Regions from separate parts of the Blastococcus sp. SYSU D00868 genome, predicted to be linked through region 2. Evidence: predicted binding sites of a transcription regulator. Region 2 holds the regulator's gene; each other region holds the start of a gene.

Region 1 (4,891 bases), on a different contig from region 2:
ACCACTGCCCGGGGGCGACCTCGTAGCCGTAGCCGAAGCCGACCAGCCGCTCCCCGTCGGCGTCGGCGGCGAACGCCCCGACGGCGCGGAAGCCGGGCCGCTCGGTGTGCTGGATGGCGTAGCCGTAGCGGCCGGCGACCACCGAGGAGGAGTAGCCCATCGCGGCGCCGTAGATGGCCAGCGCCTCGTGCATGTGGTCGCGGATCCACGCGGTCGGCAGCTGGGCGACCCGCGTGGCGGGGGTGGTGGTCATGCCTGTACCGCCTCGGTGCGGGGCATCTCCGCCGGGCCGGGACCCACCTCGGCGGGGGTGCCGTCGGTGAGCTCGAGGAGCTCGTCGTAGGTGGTGGGGAAGACGGTGTGCGGGTGCCCGGCGGCCGCCCACACCTGCGCGTGGCGGGCCAGTTCGACGTCGACGAGCGTGCCGATCGGCGCGGGGTGGCCCACCGGGGCGACGCCGCCGATGGCCTGGCCGGTGTGCTCGCGGACGAAGTCGGGCCGCGCGACCCGGACCTCCGGGACGCCGAGCAGCCGGGCGACCTGCTGCGTGTCGACCCGGTGGGCGCCGCTGGTGAGCACGAGCAGCGGGCCGCCGCCGACGTCGAACACCAGGCTGTTGGCGATCGCGCCGACCGGGACCCCGAGCTGGGCCGCGGCCTGGGCGGCCGTGCGGGCGCTGTCGGGGAGCTCCCGCACCTCTCCGGTCGCGCCGGCCGCGCGGAGCCGGCGGACGACCTCGGCGACCCGGGGGGAGTCGGCGGCTGGCATGCCGGCGATCCTCCCACCCGCCGCGCGACCTCGGCCGCCCGGGCGACGCCGCCGGTCAGCCCCGCGCCCAGGCCCGCAGCGCCGCCGCGCCGGGGCCGGCCAGGTCGTCCAGGCGCACCGGGCGGCGGGTGATCGCCAGCGCCAGGGCCTCGACCGGCGCCTCGACCCGCGGCCCGCTGCCGCGGCTGTCGCCGAGGTCGGTCGCGACGTAGGTCAGGTCGGGCAGCCCGCGGGGCAGGAAGCCCGGGACGGCGCGCCGGCTGACGACCAGGTCGAGGGCGTCGGCCCACGGGGCGAGCGGCCGGCCGTGCGCCAGACCGAGCGGCACGGTGATGTCGAGCCGGTGGACGAGCAGGTCGGTCAGCGGGGCGTGCCAGTCCGCGCCGGGCGGGGTGAAGCGGTTCCCCGCGTGCGCGCGCAGGTCGGCGACGAGGGCGGCGGTCGGCAGCCGGGCCCGCTCATCGGCCATGAGGTGGTTGGCCCGGTCGAAGGAGCCGCGGGCGCGCACCATCGCGCGGAGGAACCGGGGGACGGAGCCGGTGGGCCCGACCATGACGTGGCCGGCCACGTGCCGGACGGTCCAGCCGCGGCAGAGGCTCGGCGCCGCCCACTGCTCGGGGGTGAGGGTCTCCAGCAGGTCGGCGAGGGCGCGCCGCTCCTCGGCGATCGTCGTCCAGGCGGTCGTCTCGTCCACGCCGGCGATCGTGGCAGGAGGGGGCGACGTCCGGTCGCCCCCCCGGTCCGGGACCGGCCGTCCGAGCTGCGGGGCCGTCGTACCCCGCTCGTAGCGTGCGGTCGTGGAGGGCGGGGGAGGACGGCGGCGCGCCGACGCCGGTGCCGGCTTGACGGCGGCGCGGGGGTCGGGTGTACTCGATGTGTTCGAACACGCGTTCGAACGGCGTCGCTCCCCGTGCCCGCCGGGTCTTCCCCGCCCGTGGGCACGGTCCGGGCCGGCGCGCGGGGCGGCGAGCGGTGGGGAGTCTGAGATGAGCCGGGTGCTGAACGGGGTCGGCGGTCGGGTCGGCGAGGAGGTCCAGGTCGAGCGCGGCCCGCTCGGCCCGGTGCAGTTCTGGCGCGGCCAGTCCCGCTACGTCGTCGGGGAGCTGCTGGACACGTGGGTGGAGACCCCGGCCTGGTGGCACCGCGCAGCCGGAGGGGGAGCCTCGGGGGACCTCGTCGCCACCCGGGAGGTGTGGCGGCTGGAGGCGGTGCGGGCCGGCCGGTCCCGGATGAGCTTCGCCGGCGTCTACGACCTGTCCTGGGACGCCGCGGAGAACCGCTGGTCGCTCGTGCGGGTGCACGACTGATGGGCGCGCTGCGAGCCATGTCCTACGACCGCTACGACCGGTCCGCCGAGCAGCTGCCGCTGCCCCCGCCGGTGCCGGCCGCCGCGGCCGGGCTGCTCGGCCAGGCCGGCCGCGGGCTGGCCGAGGCCGCCGCCGCCACCGACGCCCGGGAGCGGTACGCCACCGCGCACCTGGCCGCGCTGCGGGCCGCCGCGGCCGTGCTGGCCGCCCGCACCCGCCCGGAGTCCGGCCGCCGCCGCCCGCGCAGCGCCTGGGCGCTGCTGGGCGAGGTCTGCCCCGAGCTGGGCGAGTGGGCCACCTTCTTCGCCGCCGGCGCCGCCAAGCGGGCCGCGGCCGAGGCGGGGCTGTCCCATGCGGTCACCGAGCGCGAGGCGGACGACCTGGTCCGCGACGTCGAGGCGTTCCTCGGCGTGGTCGAGACCGCCCTGACGCAGCTGCCGGAGCCGGCCCCGCGCCCGCGGGTGGTCGGCGGCACCGCCCACCGCGGCACCTCGTCGCGCGGCACCACCCGCACCCGGAGGTGAGCGGGCTCGCGAGCTCACCCGGAGACACAGCACCGCCGGGAACGCGGCGGGCGAGCGCCGGCGGGGACGCGGCGTGACCGACCCCTTCGTCCACCTGCACGTCGCCTCGGGCTACTCCATGCGCTACGGGGCCAACCACCCGGGCGACCTGGTCACCCGCGCCGCCGAGCACGGCATGCGGGCGCTGGCGCTGACCGACCGCGACGGCCTCTACGGCGCGGTGAAGTTCGCACTGGCCTGCCGGGCGGCCGACGTCCGTCCGCTGTTCGGGGTCGACCTGGCGGTCACCCCCGCGGTCGACAGCAGCGTCCCGCCGGCGCTGGCGCACGCCCTCGGCTCGGGGCCCTCGGGGGTGGCGGGGGCGCGGCACCGCTCCCGCCGTCCCCCCGCGCCCGACCCCGACGGTCCGGTCGAGGGTGAGGGTGGGCCGGGGCGGGCCCGCCGCTCCCCGGCGCGCGGCGGGGCCAGCGTCGACCCCCGGCTGCCGCGGGTCACCTTCCTGGCCCGCAACGGCGAGGGCTGGCGGTCGCTGTGCCGGCTGACCAGCGCCACCCACCTGCGCGGCACGCGCGGCGAGCCGGTCGGCTCGCTGGCGCTGGCCGCCGAGCACCCGCGCGGGCTGGTCGCCCTGCTGGGGCCGGACTCCCCGGTCGGCCGGGCGCTGGCCGCCGGCCGGGCCGACGTCGCCGCGGCCCGCCTGTCGGCCTGGCGGGCGGTGTTCGGCCCCGGGCAGCTGGCCCTGGAGGTCGTGCACCACCGCGGCCGGGGCGACCGGTCGCGGGCGCAGGCGATGCTGCGGTTCGCCGACGAGACCGGGATGCCGGTGGTGCTCACCAACGCCGTCCGGTACGTCGACGCCCTGGACGCCCCCACCGCCGACGTGCTCGACGCCTCCCGCCGGCTGGTCGCCCTCGACCAGCGGCACGTCGACCGGCGCACCGCCGAGGGCTACCTGAAGTCCGGCAAGGAGATGGCCGAGGTCGCCGAGGACCTCGTCGGCCCGGACCGGGACGCGGCGCTGCGGCTGCTCGAGCGCACCGCCCGGCTGGCCGAGCAGTGCGTCGTCGACGTCAAGGAGGACCTCGGCATCGGCACGGTGCGCTACCCCGAGCTCGACGTCGTCACCACCCCCGCCGAGGCGGGCATGGACCCGGCGCAGGTGCTGCGCGCCCGCTGCGAGGCGGGGCTGGGCCGGCGGGGCATGGCGCCGACCGGCACGGTGCGGCGGCGGCTGGAGGAGGAGCTCGCCGTCATCGAGCAGCTGGGCTACCCGTCCTACTTCCTCACCGTCGCCGACGTGGTCGACCTCATCACGAGCTTGAGGGTCCGTGCGGCGGCGCGCGGGTCCGGCGCGGGCAGCCTGGTCACCTACCTGCTCGGCATCTCCGACGTCGACCCGCTGCGCTACGGCCTGCTGATGGAGCGGTTCCTCTCGCCGCTGCGCCACCAGCTGCCCGACATCGACATCGACGTGGAGTCCGCGCGCCGGATGGAGGTCTACGACGCCGTCCTCGACCGCTTCGGCGCCGAGCGGGTCAGCTGCATCTCGATGATGGACACCTACCGGGTGCGGCACGCCATCCGCGACGTCGGCGCGGCCCTCGGCCTGCCGCCGGCCGAGGTCGACGCCGTCGCCAAGGCCTTCCCGCACATCCGGGCCAACCAGGTGCACGCCGCGCTCAAGGACCTCCCGGAGCTGCGCGCCAGCCGGCTGGGGTCGAAGCGGGCGGGTGGCTCGGGGGACCTCGACCTGCTGTTCGACCTCGTCGCCCGGCTCGACGGGCTGCCCCGGCACATCGCCCTGCACCCGTGCGGGGTGCTGCTGTCCGACGCCACGCTGCTCGACCGCACCCCGGTGGAGAACAGCTACCTCGGCTACCCGATGAGCCAGTTCGACAAGGACGACGTCGAGGAGCTCGGGCTGCTCAAGCTCGACCTGCTGGGCATCCGGATGCAGTCGGCCATCGCGCACGCCCTCGACGAGGTGGCCCGCGTCGAGGGGGAGACCGTCGACATCGACGCGATCCCGCGCGACGACCCGGCGACCTTCGAGCTGATCCGCAGCACCCGCACGCTCGGCATGTTCCAGATCGAGTCGCCCGGCCAGCGCGAGCTGGTCGGCAAGTTCGGGCCCGAGACGTTCGAGGACATCGTCACCGACATCTCGCTGTTCCGGCCCGGGCCGGTGAAGAGCGACATGGTGACGCCGTTCCTCATGGCCCGGAACGGCTGGCGGGAGCCGGTCTACCCGCACCCCGACCTCGCCCCGTTCCTCGAGCAGACCGCCGGGGT
Region 2 (4,891 bases):
GGTCGTCGCGCTCGTCCTGCTGACGGTCGCGGTGTACAGCCTCAAGTACGCGATCGGGCGGACCGCCCCCGGGCACGCCGGCGACTTCCTGCACCACCCCGACGGCCAGTCCTTCCCCTCCGGGCACCTGGCCAACGCGGTGCTGCTGTGGGGCGTCGCCCGGTGGCAGGCGGTGCAGTACGGCCTCGCGCCGTGGCTGCAGCGCCTCTTCTGGGGCCTGGCGGTGGTCGGGCCGGTGCTGTGCGCGCTGGCCATGATCGCGCTGGACTTCCACTGGCTGAGCGACGCCGTGGTGGGGGCGGCCGTGGGCGTCGTGCTGTTGGGCGTGGTTCACGCGCTGGACGCGAAGGTCCTGTCACGCTGGGTGGGTGCCCGAGCAGGCCGTCTGTTGTCGTGACCGCGCGCGGACGGCGCGGTTCCCGGCGCAGGCCGCGCTGACCGTCGCGGTCCTGACCGCCGGCCCGCTCGCCGCCTCCGCGGTCACCGCCCCGGCCGCGCGCGCGGAGGCCGCCCCCGACCCGGTCGTGCAGTGCGAGATCACCGATCCGGGCCTGACGGAGCTGTCCGGGCTCGTGGTCGGCGCCGACGGCACGATGCTGGCCATCAACGACGGCGGTGACCAGGTCGCCGTGCACGTCGTCGACCCCACGTGCCGGGTCACCGGCGTGCACACCGCCGCCGTGGACCCCTACGACCCCGAGGACCTCGCGGTCGGCGGCGACGGGACGGTCTGGCTCGCCGACACCGGCGACAACACCGGCAACCGGTCGACGGTCGCGCTGCTCGCCCTCCGCCCGGACGGCTCCACCGCGGTGTACCGGCTCACCTATCCCGACGGGCCCCACGACGCCGAGGCCCTGCTGCTCGCCCCCGACGGCACGCCCTACATCGTGACCAAGGAGGTGCTCGGCTCCAGCGACGTCTACCGGCCGGTGGCCGCGCTCGAGGAGGCCGGCACCGTGGGCCTGGTCGAGGTGGCCTCGGTGGACCTGACCCTCACCGGCACCCCCGGCGGGCCGGTCGGCCGCGCCGGCCAGCTGCTCGTCACCGGGGGAGCGGTCGCGGCCGACGGCTCGGCGCTGGCGCTGCGCACCTACACCGACGCGTACGTGTGGCCGCTGGCCGGGTCGGACGTGGCCGGCGCGCTGGCGGCGGAGCCCACGCGGATCGCGCTGCCGGAGTCGCCGCAGGGGGAGGCGATCAGCTTCTCCGCCGACGGCGCCTCGCTCGTGGTGGCCAGCGAGGGGCTGCCCAGCGCGGTCACCGTCGTCCCGGTGCCGGCGGGGACCGCGGCGTCCGGCGCCACGGGCGCGCCGGACGGCTCCCTCGACGACGTGCTCACCGGGTCCGACGACGGCGTCTCCCCGGCGGCCGCGGGCGCGGTCGCCGTCGTGGTGGCCACCCTGGTCGTCTGGCTGCTCGGCCGGTTCCGCCGCCGCGGCGCGCCCCCCGGCGGGGCGCCCCGCCCCTGACCCGGCGCGGCCGCGGGCGGCCCGCCGGAGCCGGGGTCAGACGCGCCGCAGGACGGTGACCACGCGGCCGAGGACGGTCGCGTCGTCGCCGGGGATCGGCTCGTAGGCGGGGTTGTGCGGCAGCAGCCACACGTGCCCGTCCTTGCGCTTGTAGGTCTTCACCGTCGCCTCGCCGTCGATCATCGCGGCGACGATCTCGCCGTTCTCGGCGGTCGGCTGCTGCCGCACGACGACCCAGTCGCCGTCGCAGATCGCCGCCTCGATCATCGAGTCACCGGTGACCTTCAGCATGAAGAGGGTGCCCTCGCCGACCAGCTCGCGGGGCAGCGGGAAGACGTCCTCCACGGCCTGCTCGGCCAGCACCGGGCCACCGGCGGCGATGCGGCCGACCAGCGGCACGTAGGTCGGCGCGGGGCTCGCCGTGTCCTCGGCCACCGGCGGCGGGGCGGCGGTCGCGCCGGTGGCGGCCGCGATCTCGCCGGGGAGCCGCACGTCGAGGGCCCGGGGGCGGTTCGGGTCGCGCCGCAGCCAGCCCTTCTTCTGCAGGACGGAGAGCTGGTGGGCCACCGAGGAGGCCGAGGACAGGCCCACGGCCTCGCCGATCTCGCGCACCGACGGCGGGTAGCCGCGGCGGTCGATGGAGTCGCGGATGACCTCCAGCACGCGGCGCTGCCGCTGGGTCAGCCCGTCGCCCGCCTCGCCCCGGTCCGGGAAGGTCCGCACCTCCCTGGCCACGGCCGGCGTCGGCCCGGTCGTCGTGCCGCCCGCGCGGCGCGACCCGCCGCGTCCCCCCGACGTCCCGCTCGTGCCCGCCACGTCTCCTCCTCGCCGGCCGTGTCGCCACGGCTCGTCCGTCCACCCCCGTGGCCGCCTGCCGTGTCCGTGCCGCGGCCGCCGTCCGGCGGTGGTGCCCAGTCGGACGGTAGCGCGTCGGGGCGCCGTCCTCAAACACATGTTCGAAATCCGCTCGTGTCGGGTCGATCCTGTCGGCCCGGTGCGGTAGACATCGCACAGACGTTCGGATCGAACGGCTGTTCGAACCCGCGGGTGCGGCCGCGGGCGGTGGCGGAGGAGGCGCTGGGTGGCTGGCAGGGCGCGCGGGGCGGCGGTCCCCGGATGGGGCGTGGACGGGTCGGGCGGGGTCCCCGCGGGGCAGCGGGGCACGGGGCTGCGGGTGGCCGGCCCGGTGCGCCCGCTGGGCGAGCGCGCGGGCGGCCGTCCGGCGGTCCGCGCGGCGGGGCCGGTGGCCGGCGCCCCGCCGCTGCGCCGGGACGCGGTCCGTCCCGGGGCGCGACCGGTGCGCCTGGAGGTGCGCCCCGCGCGTCCGGGCCCCGGCCGTCCCGCCGGGGCGTCGCGGCCGCGGCCGGTGCGGTCGCCGGTCCGGCTGACCCGGCGCGGGAGGTGCGTCCTCGGGGCGCTCGCCCTCGGCGTGGCCGCCCTCGCCTTCCTCGTGCTGTCGGCACTGCTCGGTCCCGGCGGGGAGCTGGAGCTGGCCGGGGGCAGCAGCGTCGTCGTCCAGCCGGGGGACACCGTGTGGTCGATCGCCACGGCGGTGGCCGACCCGGGCGAGGACGTGCGGGCCGTCGTCGACGCGATCGAACGGCTCAACGACCTCGAGGGCGCCGTCGTCGTGGCCGGCCAGGTGCTCGAGGTCCCGTGACCGCGGCGCGCCGGGTCGCGACATCCACGATTCGGGAGCGCGATCTTCGTCAACCCTCGGGGCGGCGTCCTGCCCGGGAGGAGCGGGGGAGCCGACCTACCGTCTCGCTCGTGCCAGTAGACGTGCGCGGCCGAGCAGCGGTCACCATCGCCCAGCCCCTCGACGCCGAGGTGTTCGTGGCGGGCTCCTGGGTGCCCGGCGCCGTCCTCGGCTGGCGGCACGACGAGGCCGGCGGATGTCAGGCGCAGGTGCGCGTCGGCCAGGGCGGCCACCGGCAGGAGCGGTGGGTGGAGCTGCCCGCGGTCCGGCTGCCCGAGCGGGACGCGGTCCCGGCGGGGGCCGCACCCGCGCCGGCCGCGGCGCCGCCACCCGCGGAGACGGTCGTGATGAGCCGCGCCGAGCTCCGCGGGCTGCTGGCGACCGGTCCGGCCGGCCGCGCCGCCGGGCGGCGACGTCGGCACGCCAGCGACCTCACCGCCGAGCTGCCGGCGGTCCGCTGCGCCGACGCCGCGGCGGCCCCGGGCCGTCACCGCGCCCCCGCGGGCGCCGGTCGCCACCGCGCCGACGACACCCTCGCCGGCCCGCCGGCCGCCGACCTGCTCACCCGGCCCATCCGGGTGGAGGACGTCGCCGCGTGGTCGCGGCGCACCTCCGCCGCGTCCTGCTGACGCCCCGCGAGCCGACACGCCATACACCGCTGGAGGGCCGTCGCGCACGCTGCGCGCGGTCGCCGTCGGCGTGTCCGTGTGACGGCTGGTGTGTCTGACCGCCGCTGGTCACGAGCGTGTTGCAGGGGAACACGCCACGCCGCGTTGCGCTTGCACATCTAGTGGAGCCGGACCTAGGGTTCCCCTACATCTAGTAGTTGCACCGCTGTAAGTCCGTCCACAGGGCGTCCTCAGCTCCTCCCCGGGATGTGCACCGGTTGTCCCCAGGAGGGTCCACAGAGGGCCCCGGCGGGCGCCCGGCGTCGCTCGCGGAGCGGGCCGGGGCAGGGGTGCGGACCGGGGGAGGAGGAACCGCCGTGCGCTGTCCCTTCTGCCACAACCCGGACAGCCGGGTCATCGAGACCCGGGAGGCCGACGAGGGCGCGACGACGCGCCGCCGCCGGTCCTGCCCCGCCTGCGGCCGCCGCTTCACCACGGTGGAGGAGGCGGTGCTCGCCGTCGTCAAGCGCAGCGGCGTGAGCGAGCCGTTCAACCGGAGCAAGGTCGTCGCCGGCGTGCGCCGCGCCTGCCAGGGCCGGCCGGTCGACGAGGACCAGCTGCAGAAGCTCGCCCAGCAGGTGGAGGACGCGATCCGGGCGACCGGCGCGGCCGAGGTGCCCGCCCACGAGGTCGGGCTGGCGATCCTCCGCCCGCTCCGCGAGCTCGACGAGGTCGCCTACCTCCGCTTCGCGAGCGTCTACCGGGCCTTCACCTCGCTCGAGGACTTCGAGAAGGAGATCAGCGAGCTGCGGGCCCGGCACCTCACCGCCGGGACCCTGCCGCTGCCCGGCATGCACCCGGAGCCGCCCGCCGGCCGCCGCCGGGGCGGGACCCGGGGCTCGAACTCGTCCGACGGCAGCGCCGCCGTCACCTGAGAACTGTCAGCACCACCCGATAGAACAGAGCGCGGCTCTCTTCCCCAGCCGCCAGCCACAACCAGAGGGAGAGCTCAGTGACCGAGACCGAGGACCGCCTGTCGGGCCGGACGCGTCGCGCCGCCAAGGCGCCGGCGCGGGGGAAGGGCCTGAAGGTCAAGCGGGTCTTCACGACCG
Region 3 (4,891 bases), on a different contig from region 2:
CGCGTCGACTCCCATGCCATCGACCATCTCCGGAACCGCTTCCCAGAGGCGCCCGTCGACGGTCACGGGCTCAACGCCGCAGTGCCACAGGGAAACCTCCACCATGTCCGACTCGTCGGTGCCACCGCAGGCCGCCAGGACCCCGACACCCAGGAGCACGAGCCAGCGCACACTTCCACGACGTGGTGGGCGCCCGCGCGGTTCCCAGCCGGTCTGCCACGGCCAGTCGTATTCGCAGGAGGCAATGGGGGCCACAGGACTGCTGGCAGGTCGCTCCTCGCCAGGCTGAGCGGGTCCAGCGCCGTACGACTGGCAGGTGTCCCACCGGCCTCCCTGAGGGCCACTGTCAGCGGGTGGCGGCGGAGGGCCTCGGCTCGGGCGCGCGCCGGCGCCCCGCGGCCGGGGCGGTCGCGGGGTGCGAGGCGTGCGGGTGGTCAGGTGTGCAGGGGTGGGTGGGGGACGATCTGGGTGCCGTCGGGGCGGTAGGTGCGCCAGCGTTGTCCGGGTGGGGCGGTGTCGTCGCGTTCGACGCGGAAGCCGTGGTGGCACTGGGTGTGGTGGCGTTCGCAGAGCAGCCCGGAGTTGGCCACCGAGGTGTCGCCGCCGAGGGCCCACTCGATGATGTGGTGGACCTCGCAGAACCAGCGGGGGGCCTCGCAGCCGGCGAACACGCAGTGCTGGTCGCGGAACTCCACGGCCTTGCGGATGTGCGCCGGCACCACCCGCTGCTCCCGGCCCACGTCCAGGGGCAGCCCGTCGGGGTCGAGGACGAGGCGGGTGATGGTGGCGTCGCAGGCCAGCCACCGCGCCCGGGCCGCAGACAACGTCCCGCCCATGCCGGTCATGGCCGCACCGGGGATGGTCGAGGCATCCATCAGGTCCTGGACGCCGATGGTCGCGATCACGTGTGGCTTCACCGTGCGCAGCACCGGCAGCCGGCCCGAGGCCAGGGCGAGGTCGGCCAGCTGCACCAGTGCGTCCCCGCCGCGCTGGGCGCGGCTGCGGATGTCGCCGGCGCAGCGGGAGGCCGCGGAGATGGACTCCAGCGCGGTGGCCACCTTCTGCCCGCCGACCGCGTCCAGGGTGCCGCGCAGGGTCCAGCCGCCGTCGGGATGCTGCACGAGCGTGACCGCCCGCTCCTCGGTGGGATCGGGCTCGGGCCCGTCGGGGTCGAGCCGGGCCAGGTAGTCGGCCACGGCCAGCCGCAGATCCCGGTGGGTGCCGTGCACGGCGACGGTGACCAGTGCCGCCTCCACCTGCGCCAGGTCGATGCCCTGCGCGGCGGCCCGGGCCTGGTGGGCCGGGGTGGCGATCGGGGCGATCACCGCGACGTGGTCGGCGCCCAGCTCGCCGTCGGTGAAGGCGCCGGCGGTCCGCGGCAGGTGCTCCAGCACCCGGCCGTGGCCGACCAGCCGCCCGGCCAACGCGCCCGACAGGCCCAGGTGTCCGCGCAGCCACGCTTGGGTGGTCGGGATCCCGTCGTGCTCGGCGGCGCCGCGGGCGTCGACCCGGCGCACCGCCCGGGTCAGCTCGGCGGTGATCCGGTGCCCGGCGGCCACCAGCCCGCGGACGTGGTCCAGCAGCGGCCCGTCCGGCAGCTCGTCCAGGTCCAGCCCGGCGAGCTCGTCGAGCACCGACTGCAGCTCGCCCATCCCGCCTCCCGACCGCTTCGAATGTGTGTTCGATTCTAGCGGTCCCGGGGGAGCCCGACGAGATGAATCCCCAGGTCAGACGCCGGTCCACAGATGTCGGCGGTCGCTTGACGTCGGCACGGAAGAGAGTGTCAGCCGTCAGCGCACGGGGACACCCGTGACGTCCGGCTGCCGCGGCGTCGGGACGGATGCCGTCACCGGGGTGGCCGCCCGGACGCCGAGCCGCTCGGCCATCCGGTCGGCGACCCGCAGCGCGTTGGCGATGATCGTCAGCGTCGGGTTCACCGCCGTGCTGGAGACGAAGAAGCTCGAGTCCGCCACGTACAGGTCCTCGACCTCGTGCATGCGGCAGTCCAGGTCCAGCGGCGCCGTCGTCGGGTCCGGACCGAACCGGATGGTGCCGTTCTGGTGCGCCACCCCGCCGATGCCCAGCTGGCCCCCGGCGTACTGCCGGTTCTCGTACACGTCCTGCTCGCAGCGGATCGAGTCGAGCAGGCCCTGCAGCCGCATCCGCAGCCGGGCGACCTCGGCGCCGTTGGTGCGCCGGTAGCGCAGGGAGATCCCGCCGTCGCGGTCGACGGTCACCCGGTTCTCGTCCAGCGGCAGGTCCTCGGTGGTGAGCCAGAAGTCGATCGAGTGCCGGGCGAGGTCGGCCGGGTCCCGTGCGTCGGGGACGTCGAAGCCGATGAGCACGGCGTCGCTCTTGCCGTTCATCTGGATGGAGCCGACGGGGTACTCCCAGTCCGGGTCGAACGGGTCGGACCAGTAGAAGTCGTTCACCCCGAGCGTCTTCTGGAACCGGGTCGGGTTCGGCGTCTTCGAGAACGCCACCAGGCCGGAGTTGTTGTGCAGCATCAGGTGCCGGCCCACGTGGCCCGAGCCGTTGCCCAGCCCCGCGGGGTGCCGGTCGGACGCCGAGGCGAGCAGCAGGGCGGCGGAGTTGATCGCCCCGGCGGCGAGGACGACGACGTCGGCGGTGTACTCCTCCCGTTCGCCGTCCCGGTCGACCACCACCCGCGAGACCCGGTGGCCGGTGCGGTCGGTCTCCAGTCGCACCACGCGCGCCCGGGTCCGGAGGGTCACGTTCGGGTGCCGCAGCGCCGGCTCCACCGTCATGACCTGCGCGTCCGCCTTGCCGTTGACCAGGCAGGGGAAGCCGTCGCAGGTCGCGCAGCGGATGCAGGCGGACGAGTGCGGCCGGGCCTCGTCGAGGAGGACGCCGTTGGGCAGGGAGAACGGGTGCAGTCCGGCCGCGGTCAGGTCCTCGCGCAGCTGGGCGATCCGGGGCTCGTCGCTGATGGCCGGCCACGGGTAGGGGCCGGACGCCGGTGGGTCGTCCGGGTCCTCGCCCCGCGTGCCGTGCACCTGGTACAGCCGCTCGGCCCGGTCGTAGTACGGCGCGAGGTCGGCGTAGTCGATCGGCCACGCGGGTGAGATCCCGTCGACGTGCCGGACGGGACCGAAGTCGCGCTCGCGGAACCGGTAGAGGATCGCCCCGTAGAACTTGGTGTTGCCACCCACGTAGTAGTGCTGCTTGGGCGTGAACCGCCGTCCGTCGGCGCCGTCGGTCCACTGGCCGCTGTTGGCGTACCGCTTCTGCGCCCACAGCGCCTGCGGGTCCCAGTTCTGCGGCTCCCGGGGCAGCCAGTCGCCGCGCTCCAGGACGACGACCCGCTTCCCCGTGGGGGCCAGCGCCCAGGCGACGGCGCCCCCGCCGGCTCCCGATCCGATGACGACGACGTCGGCGTGCTCGCTCATGGCCCCTCCCGGTCAGGTGATCGCGAGCGGCGTCACCCACGACCCCGTGGCGCCGCGCAGCTTGGCGTGGCTGACGACGAGCAGGAACTCGCGCAGCCCGGCCGCGGCGGCCTCGGCCAGCCGCAGGTTCTCCAGCACGACCACGCCGTGCCGGACGTTCAGCGTCTGGGGGACGACGAACGGCTCGCGCGCGTCCTCCGGCGGCACCGGGCCGTAGCTCCAGGTGTCGCAGCCGGTCAGCGCCACCCCGTGCCCGGCGAGCCACTCGGCCAGCCGCATCCCCGGGCCGGGCTCGCCGGCGGAGTACCGGTCCGCGTCGTCGTCCCAGAGCGCGCCCCAGCCGGTGTGCACCAGGACGGCGTCCCCGCGGCGGATCTCGCGCCCCTGCAGCGCCGCGACGGCGTCCTCGACGGTGACGACGTCCCCGGGGCCGAGCGGTCCCCGGACCGCGGCGACGTCGAGCAGCAGGCCGCGGGTGACGACCTGCGGCAGGGTGTCGACGCCGAGCCGGGCGGTGCCCCAGTCCTCGGCGATGTCGGCCAGCCGGTGCCCGTTGTAGGTGCGGTCGCCGACCTGCAGGTGGTTGAGGGCGTCCAGGTGGGTGCCCATCTGCTGGGTGGCGGTGATCTGCTCGACCACCCAGTTCACCGCGTTGCGGCCCCACCCCTCGGGTCCGCCGTCCGGCCGCCGCCGGTTCACGTAGTGGTAGTTGGTGGTCAGGTACGACCGGAAGGTGCGTCCCTCGAAGGCCGGGACGTCGGCGTGCAGCACGTGCGCGAGGTCGTACACGCGGCCGGTGCGGACCAGGGAGACCGCCGCGCGCACGACGTCGGCGGTGACCTCGTTGAGCGCGCCGGCCGCGTCGTCCGGCCCCCAGCGGGAGGGGAACCACCCCGCCGTCCGGTCCTCGACGGACGGCGGGGTGACGGTCGCGGTCACTCCGAGGACCAGGTGGTCTCGAACGACGGGTAGAGCGTCAGCCCGCCGTCGACGAACAGGGTCTGGCCGGTGATGTAGGCGGCCTCCTCGGAGCAGAGGAAGGCGGTCACGGCCGCCATCTCCTCGGCCCCGCCGGCCCGCCGCATCGGGATGTGGCTCTCCACCATCTGCCGCTTGACCGGGTCGTCGATCCACGACCGGTTGATGGGCGTGACCGTGGCGCCGGGTCCGATGCCGTTCACGCGGATGCCGCGCGCGGCGTACTCGAGGGCGAGGGTGCGCGTGAGGTTCTGCATGCCGCCCTTGGACACCGAGTAGCCGACGAACCGCGGCTTCGGGATGACCTGGTGGACGCTGGAGACGTTCACGATGCAGCCGGGGGCGCCGGCGCCGACCCACCCGCGGATCGCCTGCTGGCTGCACAGGAACGCGCCCCGCAGGTTGACGGCGAGCACCTTGTCGAAGGCCGCGACGGGCAACTCGTCGGTGTCGGCGGCGATCTGGATGCCGGCGTTGTTGACCAGCAGGTCGATGCGGCCGTA

The links. Region 2 encodes LexA, which represses DNA repair genes until DNA is damaged. Its sites were predicted from a motif close to TCGAACANNTGTTCGA; they were not measured.
Region 1: the regulator LexA is predicted to act here: its motif matches at 1,648-1,663, upstream of ACI79F_RS17275 (DUF6504 family protein).
Region 3: the regulator LexA is predicted to act here: its motif matches at 1,670-1,685, upstream of ACI79F_RS21500 (DUF222 domain-containing protein).

Annotation. Positions count from the first base shown of each region.
Region 1 is NZ_JBJGZO010000022.1:8,715-13,605, reverse strand. Features, by position in the region: gene ACI79F_RS17290 (GNAT family N-acetyltransferase) at 1-253, opposite strand, end outside; gene ACI79F_RS17285 (YbaK/EbsC family protein) at 250-768, opposite strand; gene ACI79F_RS17280 (maleylpyruvate isomerase family mycothiol-dependent enzyme) at 824-1,462, opposite strand; gene ACI79F_RS17275 (DUF6504 family protein) at 1,755-2,075, shown strand; gene ACI79F_RS17270 (SAV_6107 family HEPN domain-containing protein) at 2,075-2,599, shown strand; gene ACI79F_RS17265 (DNA polymerase III subunit alpha) at 2,673-4,891, shown strand, end outside.
Region 2 is NZ_JBJGZO010000003.1:2,828-7,718, reverse strand. Features, by position in the region: gene ACI79F_RS03370 (phosphatase PAP2 family protein) at 1-397, shown strand, start outside; gene ACI79F_RS03365 (hypothetical protein) at 369-1,472, shown strand; gene lexA (transcriptional repressor LexA) at 1,509-2,288, opposite strand; gene ACI79F_RS03355 (LysM peptidoglycan-binding domain-containing protein) at 2,596-3,132, shown strand; gene ACI79F_RS03350 (hypothetical protein) at 3,243-3,800, shown strand; gene nrdR (transcriptional regulator NrdR) at 4,157-4,714, shown strand; gene ACI79F_RS03340 (vitamin B12-dependent ribonucleotide reductase) at 4,792-4,891, shown strand, end outside.
Region 3 is NZ_JBJGZO010000036.1:4,429-9,319, reverse strand. Features, by position in the region: gene ACI79F_RS21505 (hypothetical protein) at 1-171, opposite strand, end outside; gene ACI79F_RS21500 (DUF222 domain-containing protein) at 435-1,652, opposite strand; gene ACI79F_RS21495 (GMC oxidoreductase) at 1,791-3,410, opposite strand; gene ACI79F_RS21490 (cyclase family protein) at 3,423-4,349, opposite strand; gene ACI79F_RS21485 (glucose 1-dehydrogenase) at 4,346-4,891, opposite strand, start outside.